Regions from separate parts of the Rothia endophytica genome, predicted to be linked through region 3. Evidence: riboswitches for the same ligand, from Rfam matches in the RefSeq annotation. Region 3 holds a riboswitch; each other region holds the start of a gene.

Region 1 (3,204 bases), on a different contig from region 3:
GTATACCAAACAGCTGCCAACAAAAAGACAACGGCCAGGTAACTCAGCGCTGCAACGAGGGCAAGCTCAACGGCACCCTGCAACCACAGGGGCATGGGTAAAGAACGCGGGGGGCGGGCTGGTGTTTTCATCGCTTTTATCATGTCATGTTTCGTTTGCTGATACCCAAGCGCTCGGCGCCTTTACAGCAAGTTCCCCGAATGATGTTGGGCATGTTAGGTAAAGTGCACCTATGAGCATTGACCCATCCTACGTTCTGATTACTGGTGCCTCCGCTGGCATCGGCGCCGAATTTGCGCGCCAGTACGCCGCGGCCGGTTACCATTTGGTGCTGACAGCTCGCAGGGTTGACCCGCTGCAAGATCTGGCTGAGCACCTGCGGGCGGAGTGCGGTGTCAATGTTGAGGTGCTTCCCGCTGACCTGCTCAATCCCGATGATTTAGAGCGCCTGGTAGCCCGTTTACAGCAGGATGAAGCTCCGGTGGAAATTCTGGTCAACAATGCAGGCTTCGGTTTAGGCAGCTCTTTCGACGCTGCCACTGCCCAGCAGCACCTGGCGCAGGTGGATGTTCTCGCTAAAGTTCCGTTGCTGCTCATGCACACCGCTATCACTACCATGCTGCCCAGGGGCAGGGGGCGCATCATTAACGTCGCCTCGGTGGCAGCCTTCACCCCCGGCGGCACCTACTCAGCGGTCAAAAGATTTTTGGTGTCTATCTCAGAGTCAGCCAACCTACAGTACGCACCGCGCGGCATCACCGTCACAGCAGTCTGCCCGGGTCTCACCCACTCAGAATTCCACGACGCCATGGGGCAAGTAGCCCCTTCCCTACCTGGTTTTCTCTGGTTGACCCCGCAGAGGGTAGTAGCGGACGCCACTGCTGCTAGTCACCGGGGCAAAGCACTCTGCGTGCCCTCAGTACCCTACAAGGTTGCGGTGGGCCTCACCAAGGTTCTGCCCCGGGCAGCGGTAGCCAGGCTGATTGCGCGCACACGCAACTATTAGAGGAACAGCAGGGGTGTCATGAGGTGCCGTCGAGCCAGGGATTTGAGGCGGGCACGCCCCAGCTGCGATAGACCTCTGCCTTAGATGAGATAATTTCAAGCTCATGTACCGCCGCTGTGGCGCTCATCAGACCTTCCAGGGCAGCGGTTGGTAATGGGGTGGACGCCGCTGAGCCCACCGCGTGTAACTTAGGTTCGGCGTGCCGTCCGGCCCATTCCAGGGAGACTCGGGCGTCCACGTCCAGCACGTGATCGCTAAAGCGGTCGGTGAGCTCAGCCAACCAGCGGTCTGTCTCGGGGTAGGGGTAGAGACCCTTTAGCTCACCAAGGCTCAGCACCGAAATGTAGAGAGTGCGGTAGGAGCTGCGGCGCAAAAACGCCACCACAGTGGGGTGAGGGTTTACCTTGCGGATCTCGGCAAGGACGTCCGAATCAAGAAGAAGACCTACCTGGCTCATGCAGCTTTCAGAACACCGTATTCAGTAGCAGGGATGCCGCTCGGGTTAGGAGCCAGCAAGAAATTCAGGAACTCGCTACGCTCGTTCGAAATACGAGTGTAGTCCTGAATACTCATCGCGGTAAAACCACCGCGGGCAGGTACAGATGCAGCAGAGATATTCTTCTGGACAGAGATGTGGGGGCGAGCATTTGACATGGTGCCTTTGCGCGTAAGGTGCGCGTTCCTTTCATAACGTGCTCTTGTCTACACCAAACAGCGCTGATATGCGCGATGCAGACCGCTTCGTCATCCGAGCCACCCGTGAACATGGGGTTGGCGTTCAACTAAAGTCGGAGCTTAGCAGTTGAAACTCTTGAAGCTGGTTAAAACTCTAACCTACACCCGCCCAGCCTGTAAACAGGTTTCTCACCATTTGGTTGAGCAGATCAAGACCGGTAGCTACCTGTCCACCAGTTGCACCCTTTGCTTCTGCGATAAGCTAGAAGACTAGGTTTATTCAGAAGTCGAATGTACTCGTTTTTCACCCACTGAGGGAAGCTTCAACGATTATCCGCTTTTGAATTTGCCCCGGTTTATTAGATTTCGCACCGAGGTTACTGTGTCATCCACTTCTGCTTTCCCCGAGATTCCCGTGACTGCCCCTGCCTTGATTCGGCAGGTGGGTCACGGGGCCTATACGCGCGGTCAGCGGTATATGCGCGATGGCATGGTGGTGCGCTACACCTACGATGAAGGCGCCCGGACGCTGACGGGTCAGGTGGCTGGTAGCGGTTCAACACCTTATGAGACGTCCGTGATTTTTCCGGCTGAGGTGCTGGCCGGGTCATCATCTTTTACCTCGTATTGCTCTTGCCCTGTGTCCCATAACTGCAAGCATGCGGTGGCTCTGATGCTGACCGCCATTGACCGGTCTGCTAAGGCAAAGAAAGCGCTGACTGCTAGCTCTTCAACCTGGCGGTCTTCTGCTGAAAACGAGGTAGCTTCTCTCCCGGTGGAGAACAAACAAAAGCTGGTGGCGGACTTGCGGCAGCAGATGGCCCAGAGGGAAGCCGAGCTGGCGCTCCCGGCTGGTGACGCCACTGAAACGATGCCGCCTGCTGATGGGACAGCGTCCAAGTTACCTGCCTGGCGGCGGTCTCTTGCCTATTCTCTCTCTAGCCGGCCGAGCTTTGATAGCAGAACGCACGGGGTGTCCGGCGCCCTGGATTTACGGCTGGTGGTGCCGGGTAAGTACGGCTGGAGCAAAAATAACGGTGCCCCCAAGATTAGTTTGGAGGCGCGCCCGGTCATGATGGGTGCCCGCGGCAAGTGGATTAAGGGTGGGCTGACCTGGGAGAAATTCTCTGGCACAGCAGCCGGGGCGTCCGGCACGGGCCTACTCCCCGAGCATGCCAGTTGGTTTACCGAGTTCTATGCGGTCATTCGCGGTTCTCAGTCCATCTATTCCTCACACCGCGAGTGGGCATCCATTTCAAATGTTGATTCCTCTCTGCTCTGGCAGCTCTTGCGGTCCGCAGATGAGTTGAATTTGCCTATCCTACTTGATGGACAAGAGGCAGGTTTAGCGGTAGCTGACGAGCCTGCGGTAGAGCTCAGCCTTGAAAGAGTACCTGAACGCGGCAGTAGCAGCGATGCTCTGCGCCTTACCCCCATTCTGCGCTGGGGTGGCTACACCCTGCCGGCCAACCTGACCCACAAACTAGGCGTCACCCGCCGCGGTTTTATTGCACTGAGTGGGG
Region 2 (3,204 bases), on a different contig from region 3:
CCACCTGCTTCAGCTGCCGCCCGCACTTCTGCCGGAGCATCCGAAGCCGCGCGACCAGCAGAGACGTGGGTGTCACCGGTCAGCGCGTGCAGAATCAACACCGCATTATCGCCGGCTTCATTGAGGGTTCCCCAGGTTTCATAGCCAATGACGACATCGGGCAGAGTTTCACCGTTTTCAAGGGCTAGGTCGCCGATCGGGGCGTACTTAAGTACGCCGTCCTCACGGGTGCCAGCAGCGGTATCAGTGGTCGAGGTTTTAATCGTCATCGATTTACCTTTCGTACTTTAAAGTGCGTCGAAGCCCAGTTCGAGGTCAGCCAAAATATCATCGATATGCTCAATACCCACCGAGAGGCGAATAAAGGCGGGATTGATGCCGATGGCGGCTAGCTCATCTGGCGTTGATTGGCTGTGCGTGGTGGACGCCGGGTGTACTACCAGGCTGCGCACGTCGCCAATGTTGACCAGGAGGGAGTGTAAGGACAGCGCATCTACAAATTTTTGGGCGGTAGGAGCATCCGCGTCCTTGAGAGTGAAACCCAGGACTGCACCGGCGCCACGGGATAGGTATTTCTGAGACAGCCCGTAGTAGGGTGAACTTTCCAAACCCGAGTAAACTACCGATTCAACTGCGGGATGCTCGGATAAGAAGCGGGCAACTGCAGCGGCGTTCTGCACGTGTCGCTCCATGCGGAGTGAGAGGGTCTCGATCCCGATCGCTATGTTAAAGGCATTGGTCGGAGAAATTGATGCTCCCAGGTCACGGAGCAGGGACACGCGGGCTTTCAAAATGTAAGAGAGGTTGACGCCAAAGGCGCCGTCTTTACCCAGGTCGCGGGCGTAGACCAGGCCGTGATAGCTCTCATCAGGCTGATTGAAGAGGGGGTATTTTTCGGGGTAAGCGCCGTAGTCGAAGGTGCCTGCGTCCACGATGACACCACCCACAGAGGTTCCGTGGCCCCCTAGATATTTGGTCGCAGAGTGCACCACAACATCAGCACCGTGCTTGATGGGGTTCAGCAGATAAGGTGTTGCTACGGTGTTATCCACGATAAGGGGAACACCCACGCTGTGAGCTACTTCTGCAATGGGTTCAATATCCAGCACGTCCCCGCGGGGGTTGGGTAGGGTCTCCCCAAAGAAAGCTTTGGTGTTAGGGCGAGCAGCAGCGCGCCAGCTGTCGGGGTCTGCAGGGTCATCAACGAAAGTGGTTTCAATGCCTAAATTCGCCAGGGTGTATTTGAAGAGGTTGTAGGTACCGCCGTAAAGAGAGGGCGAGGCAACGATGTGATCCCCTGCCCCGGCAATGTTAAGAACCGAGAAAGTATTAGCTGCCTGACCAGATGCGAGCAGCAGCGCTCCCACTCCGCCTTCTAGGGCCGCGATACGGTTTTCTACCGCTTCTTGGGTGGGGTTATTAATACGGGTATAGATGGGGCCCAGCTCAGAGAGAGCAAAACGGTTAGCCGCCTGCTGTGAATCCTTGAAGACAAAAGAGGTGGTCTGATAAATCGGCAAAGCTCGTGCACCGGTGACAGGGTCAGGTTCTTGACCAGCGTGAATTTGCTGGGTCTCAAATTTCCAGCCGGCAGGCTTGCTGGGAGTAGGGATGTTCTGTGAGGTCGTCATGTTGGTAGCTCCAGTCTCTAGTGAGGAAAATATCTCGCAAGGTGGGGCCGCATGCCGTAACTCCCGGTCTACCGGAAGGTGATGCACCAAAGGAGAAGGCACATCGGTCCCGCGCTTACACATGCCCGTCTGGGATGTGTCAGGTCTTCACTCAGGGCACCCCACCGCAGGTGGAGGGTTGCCGGCCAGCTAGCTGAGGCTTAGTGCTGGCGCTCTTGACCTGTTGTTAGTCTTCCTTAGCGGGTTTGATGGCGTCAAGAAAGCACCGCAAGATGTCAGCATGTTTCATTTGTTGCAAAAGTTACGCAGGTGTAACTTTCACTCTTACACAGTTTGGATTAAGACCACGCACGGACTAGGAGCGCGCTCCTGCTCTTATGGGGAAACCTCTCTCCACTAGACTGGAGAAGAAACCATCAGAAAGGCATCTCATGACGCTCACCCCACCCCGTCCCCCGCGCATCGCCAGCGAGCGCACTCATCATGGCGATACTTTCATTGATTACTACGAATGGATGCGTGATAAAGAGAGCGAAGAGGTGCTTGCCCATCTCGCAGCAGAGAATGCTTACACCGATGGGGTTACCGCTGATCAGCAGCCGCTGCGCGACGCTATTTTTGAAGAGATTAAAGGCCGCACTCAGCAAACGGATATGTCCGTTCCCTCCCGCAGGGGTGCTTGGTGGTATTTCAATCGGACGGTGGCCGGCGAGCAGTACCCCATTATGTGCCGGGTTCCTGCCTTAACAGAAGGCAGCGTTGTTGAGCGTTATACACCACCGCAGGTGGTGCCCGGTCAGCCGCTTGAGGGTGAAGAAGTGGTGCTGGACTGCAACGAGTTTGCCCGAGACCTACCTTTCTTCTCACTAGGTTCCTTCCAGGTTACTCGCGACGGACGACTGCTGACCTTTGGGGTCGATGACACCGGCGATGAGCGCTACACCCAGCACTTTAAAAACCTTGAAACCGGCCAGATGCTGGATGAAAAGATTGAAGATATCTTCGCCGGAGCTTTCTTTGCCTCGGGCGCTAACCACCTTATCTATGCTGTAGCCGATGATTCCTGGCGCCCCTATCAGATTCGTGCTCATCGAGTGGGAAGTAGCCCGGCTGATGACATTGCTCTCTATACCGAAGAGGATCAGGGCATGTGGCTGGGAGCGGGGATGTCGTCCTCCCGTACCCACGTGGTGTTGACCTCCGGTAACTCTGAGTACACTGAAACCCGCGTGGTCAATATTCACGAGTTAGGCGAGGTAGAGCCCACGCTGATTATTAGCAGGGAGCAAAGGATTGAGTACAGCACCGACATCATCGATGTCGATGGAAGAGCCTACCTGGTGCTCACCCATGACTTTGATGCGCCCAACTCAGAAATCGTCATAGCCCCTCTCCCCGAGGCCTATGTACCCTTTGAGCGTCTGCGGGCTGATTGGGTGGCTCTTATGCCGCACCGCGACGATGTACGCATCGAGAGCGTTAGCTTCTCGCGCAACCACCTTGCGGTCATGGCGCGGGAGAACACCACGGTTAAGGTCTTTGTTGCACCCCGCAGCTCACTGTCACATCAGCT
Region 3 (3,204 bases):
CTCAACAGTAGGCGGGGGCGCTGGCTAAAAGTAGACATAGTTATCCTCGTGCAGGGTGAAGTTTTTATAGTGTTAGCGTTTATCGAGGGCCCGTGAAAGACGAGATCCGCTGACCTGCACCAGAGATACCAGGGCAATCATAAGAAGAATCGCTAGGACCATCAGCGGGGTTTCGTAACGGTAGTAGCCGTAGCGGATAGCGAAGTCGCCTATACCTCCACCGCCTACCAGCCCTGCCATAGCTGAGTAAGAAATAAAGCTGACCGTCATGATGGTGACAGACCCAACCAGGGCGGGAATTGCGTCCACCAGCAGAACATGAGAAATTACCTGGCGGTGTTTAGCTCCCATAGCAAGGGCTGCTTCTACAGTGCCCTGACCTAACTGTGTGAGGTTCTGCTCTACAAAACGGGCGAAGTAGGGCACTGCGTTGATGGTGAGAGGGACGATGACCGCGGCGGTGCCGATGGTTGTTCCCACCAAAAGTCTGGTGAAGGGAATGATGGCAATGAGCAAAATCAGAAAGGGAAAAGAGCGGGCTATGTTCACCGCGGTGTCGAGTACCTTGTGCACTTTAGGTCGAGGGGAGAGCCCATCTGGCCCCCAAAGGTACAGCAGAATCCCCAGGGGGGTACCACCGGCAATAGCCAGGGGAATAGCTACTGCAATCATGGTAAAGGTCTGCCCCAGTGCTGTCAGAAGTTCCGGATAAATTTCAACAATGCGCTCAAACATGGTGTAGCTCCTCTACAGACTGGACGGGTTCTGATGCGGCTAGCTCAACGGTGGGGTTAAGCCTGATGGAGTCATCAAGCAGGTAGGCGCCAATGTCGCTAGTAGGAATGAAATTTTTACGGCGAATATCTTTGGTGCTCACCTGCTCAACCAAGGCGCCGCCCTCAAGAATCGCAATCTCATCGGCCAAAGCCTTGACTACGTTCATCTCGTGGGTAACCAGAACAGTGGTAATTCCAAATTCAGTATTAATATCTTTGAGGTACTGCAAAATACTTCCAGTGGTGCGTGGGTCGACGGCGGAGGTCGGCTCATCGCAGAGAAGAATCTGAGGCTGAGGTGCTAGGGCACGGGCTATCGCTACCCGCTGTTTTTGGCCCCCTGACAGCTGCCCGGGGTAGGCATTTTCTTTGCCCGCCAAATCCACAATTTCAAGAGCCTGGCGCGCCTTCTCTTTTCTAAACGCACGGCTAACACCAGCAAATTTCAGGGCAAGTTCAACGTTCTTGCGCACGGTTAGGTTATTGACCAGGTTGAAGTGCTGGAAAATCATGCCAATGTTGTGGCGGGCTTCGCGTAGCTGCGCTGGGTTGAGATTGGTCAGGTCAGTCCCATCAATGAGAATCCGCCCAGCACTGGGACGCTCCAACAGATTTATCGAACGAAGAAGCGTTGACTTACCTGCCCCAGAGAACCCAATGATGCCTTGTATAGATGACTTGGGAACGTGGAGAGAGACGTCCTTGACTGCGCAGAATTTGCGCTCGCCGCGTCCATAGCTCACCGAAACGTTATCCAGTTGAATCACTGTTTACTCCTCGTAGACATGCGAGGGAAACCTAGAACAGCATAAGCCTATCCAGAGGGGAGGCCGGAGCGGAAAAGGGATTCCATCGCCTCCTGGCGGGAGCACCGGGCCTCAAAGGGCTGGTTGCTGCGACGTCACTGAGCCAGGTCTCTCGGTCGCTCTTGATGGTTTTGTTGGGTTTGACTCTAATCATGCCTCGTAGGGGTTGGCAAACGAAAGACAGAGGATGACGTGAAAAGTCTAGGTATGAAGAATTATGAACCAGGGCACACCACATTAAGGGTGGGGTGTAATGATTTAGCGGGAAGAATAGCCTTTCCCTGTGCCTGAATACCTAGTTAAAGGACTGACCCAAAATGCTCGCGTAACAGCTGAGCTGGATGAGCGTATGGAAGGTGCGCATGATGCCATCCATGGCCAAGAGAATAGGTCTAAAAAATTCTCAGATGAGGAAATGACTAACTCAGCGGTGCTACAGCAGTGGTGGGAGAGATGGCGGTAGCCCAACGGAAGAGAGCTGAGAGCCAAGGGAAGCCACCCGGCATCACTGCTATCAGGTACTCATCTTCACCAATAGGTTAGTTATTGTAGAAGCTCAGGATCTATGGGTTGCCTGAGCAGCTCTAGGCTGCATTGCCTACTAGTTTGCTGATAGCCCCCAGTAGACCTTTGATATCTGCTGGGCTGGGGGAGGGGCTCTGCCCCTGTGCTGAGGTTGCTTTCTCGCTGCTATCCCCTGCCTGTGATAGCACCGCGTTGTAGTAGAGGCCGTCCCCAATCAGCAAAATCGCCCGCGCAACGTGGGGGTCCTTCACCTCATCCTCAAGCAGGCTGAGCCAGCGGTCTTGCACCCGCTTCATGGCGGTATTCACCGCTGGTTGAAAATCATTGCCCAGGCGCGTGACTGAAATGATGGTTCGGTCCAGAGGCGAGTCCTGCCAGACCGAGGTACGCACATAATAGTCGGTGGCCCCAGCGGGGTCCTGGCTCATAAGAACTGCGTCTTGTTCAGCTAGGGTCTCAAGGCGCTGCAAAAGCCCAGATGCCAGAGCCCGCTTGTCCTTGAAGTGGTAGAGCAAACCCCCCTTGGAGACACCTGCAGCTTTAGCTATGGCCTCTAAAGTAGCGGCGCGTTCGCCGTTCTCAACAAGCACTCTCTCGTAGGCATCCAATATCTTTTCGCGTGCACTCATGTATTCCAGGGTACACGCAAAACCCTTGATGTAGAACCGTCCAGACGGTACAGTATCTTGGGTAGGAATCACTAACCCCTAGAGTATTGAGGTGCCCATGCGCTCGGCAACCGGCCAAATCCCAGCCGTGAACCCCGTCTCAACAACGCCCTACCCCAAACGCTGGTGGGCATTAGCTGTGCTGATGCTACCGGTGCTTTTGGTGTCTGTTGATAACACTGTGCTTTCCTTTGCCTTGCCGGTCATTTCTGCACAGCTTAATCCCACGGGCGCCCAGCTGCTGTGGATTACCGATATCTACCCGCTCATTCTCGCGGGTCTACTGGTGCCAGCCGGTAGTCTGGGGGACCGCCTGGGCCGCCGCCGTCTGCTGCTGGTCGGTGGCACGGGTTTCACTGTCATCTCGGCAGCTGCTGCCTTCGCCCCCACAGCTGACTGGCTCATCGCAGCCCGTGCCGCTATGGGCCT
Region 4 (3,204 bases), on a different contig from region 3:
GCGAATCAGAAAACCCCCGCCGCGACGTCCCCCGTGCCCTCAAGAGCGTCTTCTGGCGCATCATGCTCTTCTACATTGGTGCTATCGCGGTGATCGGTACTCTGATTCCTTACACCAACCCCAACCTCTTGCGCGCTGATGAAACCGACATCGCTTACTCGCCCTTCACCATGGTCTTCGATAACCTGGGTATCGCGCTCGCAGCTTCCGTGATGAACGCGGTCATTCTGACCGCTATCCTCTCTGCCGGTAACTCAGGCCTCTACGTCTCATCGCGTATGCTCTACTCCCTGGCAGTCGAGGGCAAAGCACCCAAAATCTTCATGCGCGTCAACAAACGCGGCATCCCCATGCCCGCCCTGCTGATGACCGCAGCTATCGGTCTCTTCGGCTTCGTCACCGCACTCGTAGGCCAGGGTGCCGCTTACACCTGGCTGATTAACATCTCAGGCCTCTCCGGGTTCATCACCTGGGTGGGCATTGCTATCTGCCACTACCGCTTCCGACGCGCCTACGTCGCCCAGGGCTTCGATGTGAATGGCCTGCCTTACAAGGCACCGCTCTTCCCCATCGGGCCCATCGTTGCGTTGCTCATGTGCCTCTTGGTCATTGGTGGCCAGAACTATAACGCCATCTTTGAGGGCCACTGGTTCGAGGTTGTCTCAGCCTACATTGGTGTACCTATCATCATTGGCGTCTACCTGGTCCACAAGATGGTCAGCGGCTCAAAGACCATTCCCCTCAATCAGGTGGATGTCTCTGGCATCGAGGTGGAACCCGTCAAGGGCTAACCTCAAACTGAACGGTGGCGGGGCGGGCGGGCTCTCGCCGGCTGCAAGCACGTCCACTCCGCCACCACTGCACCAGCATGGCTCACCTTTCGCTCGCGAAGGGGAGCCGCCATGCTGGTGTTTTTGTTTGCGGGTAGACTGGTGCCGTTTGATTTTTCTGGTGAAAGGGTAGCGCACGTGGCTAAGCTGTATTTCCGTTTTGGGGCGATGAACTCGGGCAAGTCTACGGCCCTGCTGCAGGCTGCCTATAACTATGAGGAGCGCGGTCAGCGCGTCCTGCTAGCTAAGCCCCGTGTGGATACCAAGGGTGATGCCCTCATTGTTTCTCGCCTGGGCGTGACCCGCCATGCTGACTTCCTTATTGGGCCCGAGGACTCAGCTAAGGGTCTCTTTCATGCCGCTGCTGAAGTAGCTGAAGACCCTGACCGGATGCATTGGCACCTGCCCGTCTCATGCCTGCTAGTAGACGAGGCACAGTTCTTGACCTCAGAACAAATCGATGACCTGATGCGCATTGCCGTGCTGGAGGACATCCCAGTACTTGCCTACGGTATCCGCACCGACTTTCGTACTCACGCCTTCCCCGGTTCTGCTCGCCTGCTTGAAATTGCCCACACTCTTGAAGAACTTAAGACTATTTGCCGGTGCGGCCGTAAAGCACTCTTTAACGGGCGGACGCTGGACGGAAAGTTCATCTTCGACGGCGACCAGGTGGCCATCGACGGCGTGCACGTGGGCTACGAGTCCCTGTGTGCTACCTGCTACCTGGAAGAATCTGGCGGCGCGCTGAGCTAGGCATCCATCATTTTTCTGCAGGATGCTTGAACTATTTCGTAAAGCTCTGTTAAAGTAGTAATCACGATTCAGAAGCCCAACGCTAAGCCCTTTGACTTGTTGGCTGGCAACCGCCTTTCGCAGACGGTGCCCTTAAAGGAAAATCGGTCACCCGGCTCAAATGATCCGGTGAAAGTAGCGATTATTTTAGGAGGCCCTCATGGGTCAGCTTTCTTTTTCTTCTTCCAATGCCGATGCAGAAACCACCAAAGAACGTGTTGGTACCCGCTGTATTCTTCACACTGCCGGTCACGGAATTGTGCCTGCTGTTGGTATGAACGCTTCAAACATGGTGTGGGAGAAAGCCACTGTCACTGCCCGTCGCGGCACCCGGTTGCGGCTGCAAACAGCGGATGGTGCATCTTATTTCTGGCACCACGACCCGCAGCGCGTGGCTTACCTCTGCGCTCCTGAAGCCGGCGAGAACTCTGATAGCGAGACTCATGGGGAGGCGGCTACAACGGAGCTGCTGTGGAATTCCACCTATAAACTTTTGGGCAGGCGTTTCGATCATGGTTTCGCACTGGCACACCTTTCGGATAAACCGCTAGATGGCTGCGAACTAGCGTCCTCTCTTTCCTAGGAAAAGATAGATCAATATAAGGGGTGGTGGGCCAGACTTTCTGGCCCACCACCCCCTATTTTTGGAACTAATGGATAGTTTTAGTGAGGTGTGCGGAGGCTGTGTGCTGTTAGCCTGGAATCACTACCGAGAAGGGAAGACAATGAAGTCTTATACTGGACTGACACTTCTGGCTACCACCGTTCTCTTGGCCGGGTGCGGCTCATCTGGCACAGGAACAACAGATAATGAAACGGTAACCCCACCTGCTTCGTCAGCTGCTGCGGCAAACTCTTCGGTGCCTACGCCGAGCCCGATGCCTTCGGCTACTAGCTCATATGAGGCCCAGCCTGATCTAGTTGAGGTGACTACTACTTTCCCGGTGGGCAAGGAGGTGGCGGCCGATGAGAAAATCGGTATCTTGGTCAGCCCAACCGGCAATATTGGGTGTGACATCTGGGCGGTGGAGGGTCTCGCCCGGTGCGGCGTGAAGTCCTATTATGATGAGGCGAAGTACCCGACCGGTGATATTACTGGCCCTGCCTGGGTCTTTGCATTAGATGATGAGCTGGATGAGGTATCGCTGAATTCGCGTGGTGATGCCATGTTCTTCATGATGGGGGAGCACGAGGGTAATGCCCCGCAGGTTGTTGAGTACGGTACGACTGCTACCTACGGTTCGATTGAATGCCGCTCTGAGGAGGAGGCGATGACCTGTACCAACACTAAAACCGGTCACGGTGTAACTATGAGCCGTGAAGGCTATTCAACCTTTTAGGACCACTATTAAAAAGCTGGTAGCCTTCCCTTTTGGGAAGGCCACCAGCCTTTTTTATAATCTACTTACTTGAGCTTAGTCAGCTCACCGTTCAAGGTAGCACTCGGGCGCATTACCTTATCTGCCAGCTCGTCTGAGGGCTTGTAGTAGCCCCCCCCAGGTCCACGGGCTTACCCTGAACCTCCAGCAGCTCAGCCACAATAACCTCTTCTGAGAAGCCAGAGCCTAAGTAACGGTGG

The links. Region 3 has a riboswitch for S-adenosylmethionine ahead of ABD982_RS08540 (methionine ABC transporter ATP-binding protein). Riboswitches for the same ligand answer to the same signal wherever they lie in the genome.
Region 1: another riboswitch for S-adenosylmethionine. It lies ahead of ABD982_RS08150 (nuclease PIN); the one in region 3 lies ahead of ABD982_RS08540 (methionine ABC transporter ATP-binding protein).
Region 2: another riboswitch for S-adenosylmethionine. It lies ahead of ABD982_RS07165 (O-acetylhomoserine aminocarboxypropyltransferase/cysteine synthase family protein); the one in region 3 lies ahead of ABD982_RS08540 (methionine ABC transporter ATP-binding protein).
Region 4: another riboswitch for S-adenosylmethionine. It lies ahead of ABD982_RS03015 (hypothetical protein); the one in region 3 lies ahead of ABD982_RS08540 (methionine ABC transporter ATP-binding protein).

What each region holds. Positions count from the first base shown of each region.
Region 1 covers NZ_BAABKP010000002.1:353,141-356,344, forward strand. The annotation lists gene ABD982_RS08135 (cell division protein PerM) at 1-131, opposite strand, end outside; gene ABD982_RS08140 (SDR family NAD(P)-dependent oxidoreductase) at 233-1,006, shown strand; gene ABD982_RS08145 (PIN domain-containing protein) at 1,023-1,463, opposite strand; gene ABD982_RS08150 (nuclease PIN) at 1,460-1,660, opposite strand; SAM riboswitch class IV at 1,696-1,823, opposite strand; gene ABD982_RS08155 (DEAD/DEAH box helicase) at 2,064-3,204, shown strand, end outside.
Region 2 covers NZ_BAABKP010000002.1:144,602-147,805, forward strand. The annotation lists gene metX (homoserine O-acetyltransferase MetX) at 1-269, opposite strand, end outside; gene ABD982_RS07165 (O-acetylhomoserine aminocarboxypropyltransferase/cysteine synthase family protein) at 288-1,631, opposite strand; SAM riboswitch class IV at 1,738-1,852, opposite strand; gene ABD982_RS07170 (S9 family peptidase) at 2,063-3,204, shown strand, end outside.
Region 3 covers NZ_BAABKP010000003.1:81,500-84,703, reverse strand. The annotation lists gene ABD982_RS08550 (LLM class flavin-dependent oxidoreductase) at 1-38, opposite strand, end outside; gene ABD982_RS08545 (methionine ABC transporter permease) at 73-735, opposite strand; gene ABD982_RS08540 (methionine ABC transporter ATP-binding protein) at 728-1,543, opposite strand; SAM riboswitch class I at 1,623-1,714, opposite strand; gene ABD982_RS08535 (hypothetical protein) at 1,866-2,045, shown strand; gene ABD982_RS08530 (TetR/AcrR family transcriptional regulator) at 2,167-2,736, opposite strand; gene ABD982_RS08525 (MFS transporter) at 2,834-3,204, shown strand, end outside.
Region 4 covers NZ_BAABKP010000001.1:659,211-662,414, forward strand. The annotation lists gene ABD982_RS03005 (amino acid permease) at 1-791, shown strand, start outside; gene ABD982_RS03010 (thymidine kinase) at 969-1,586, shown strand; SAM riboswitch class IV at 1,652-1,769, shown strand; gene ABD982_RS03015 (hypothetical protein) at 1,786-2,208, shown strand; gene ABD982_RS03020 (hypothetical protein) at 2,351-2,965, shown strand.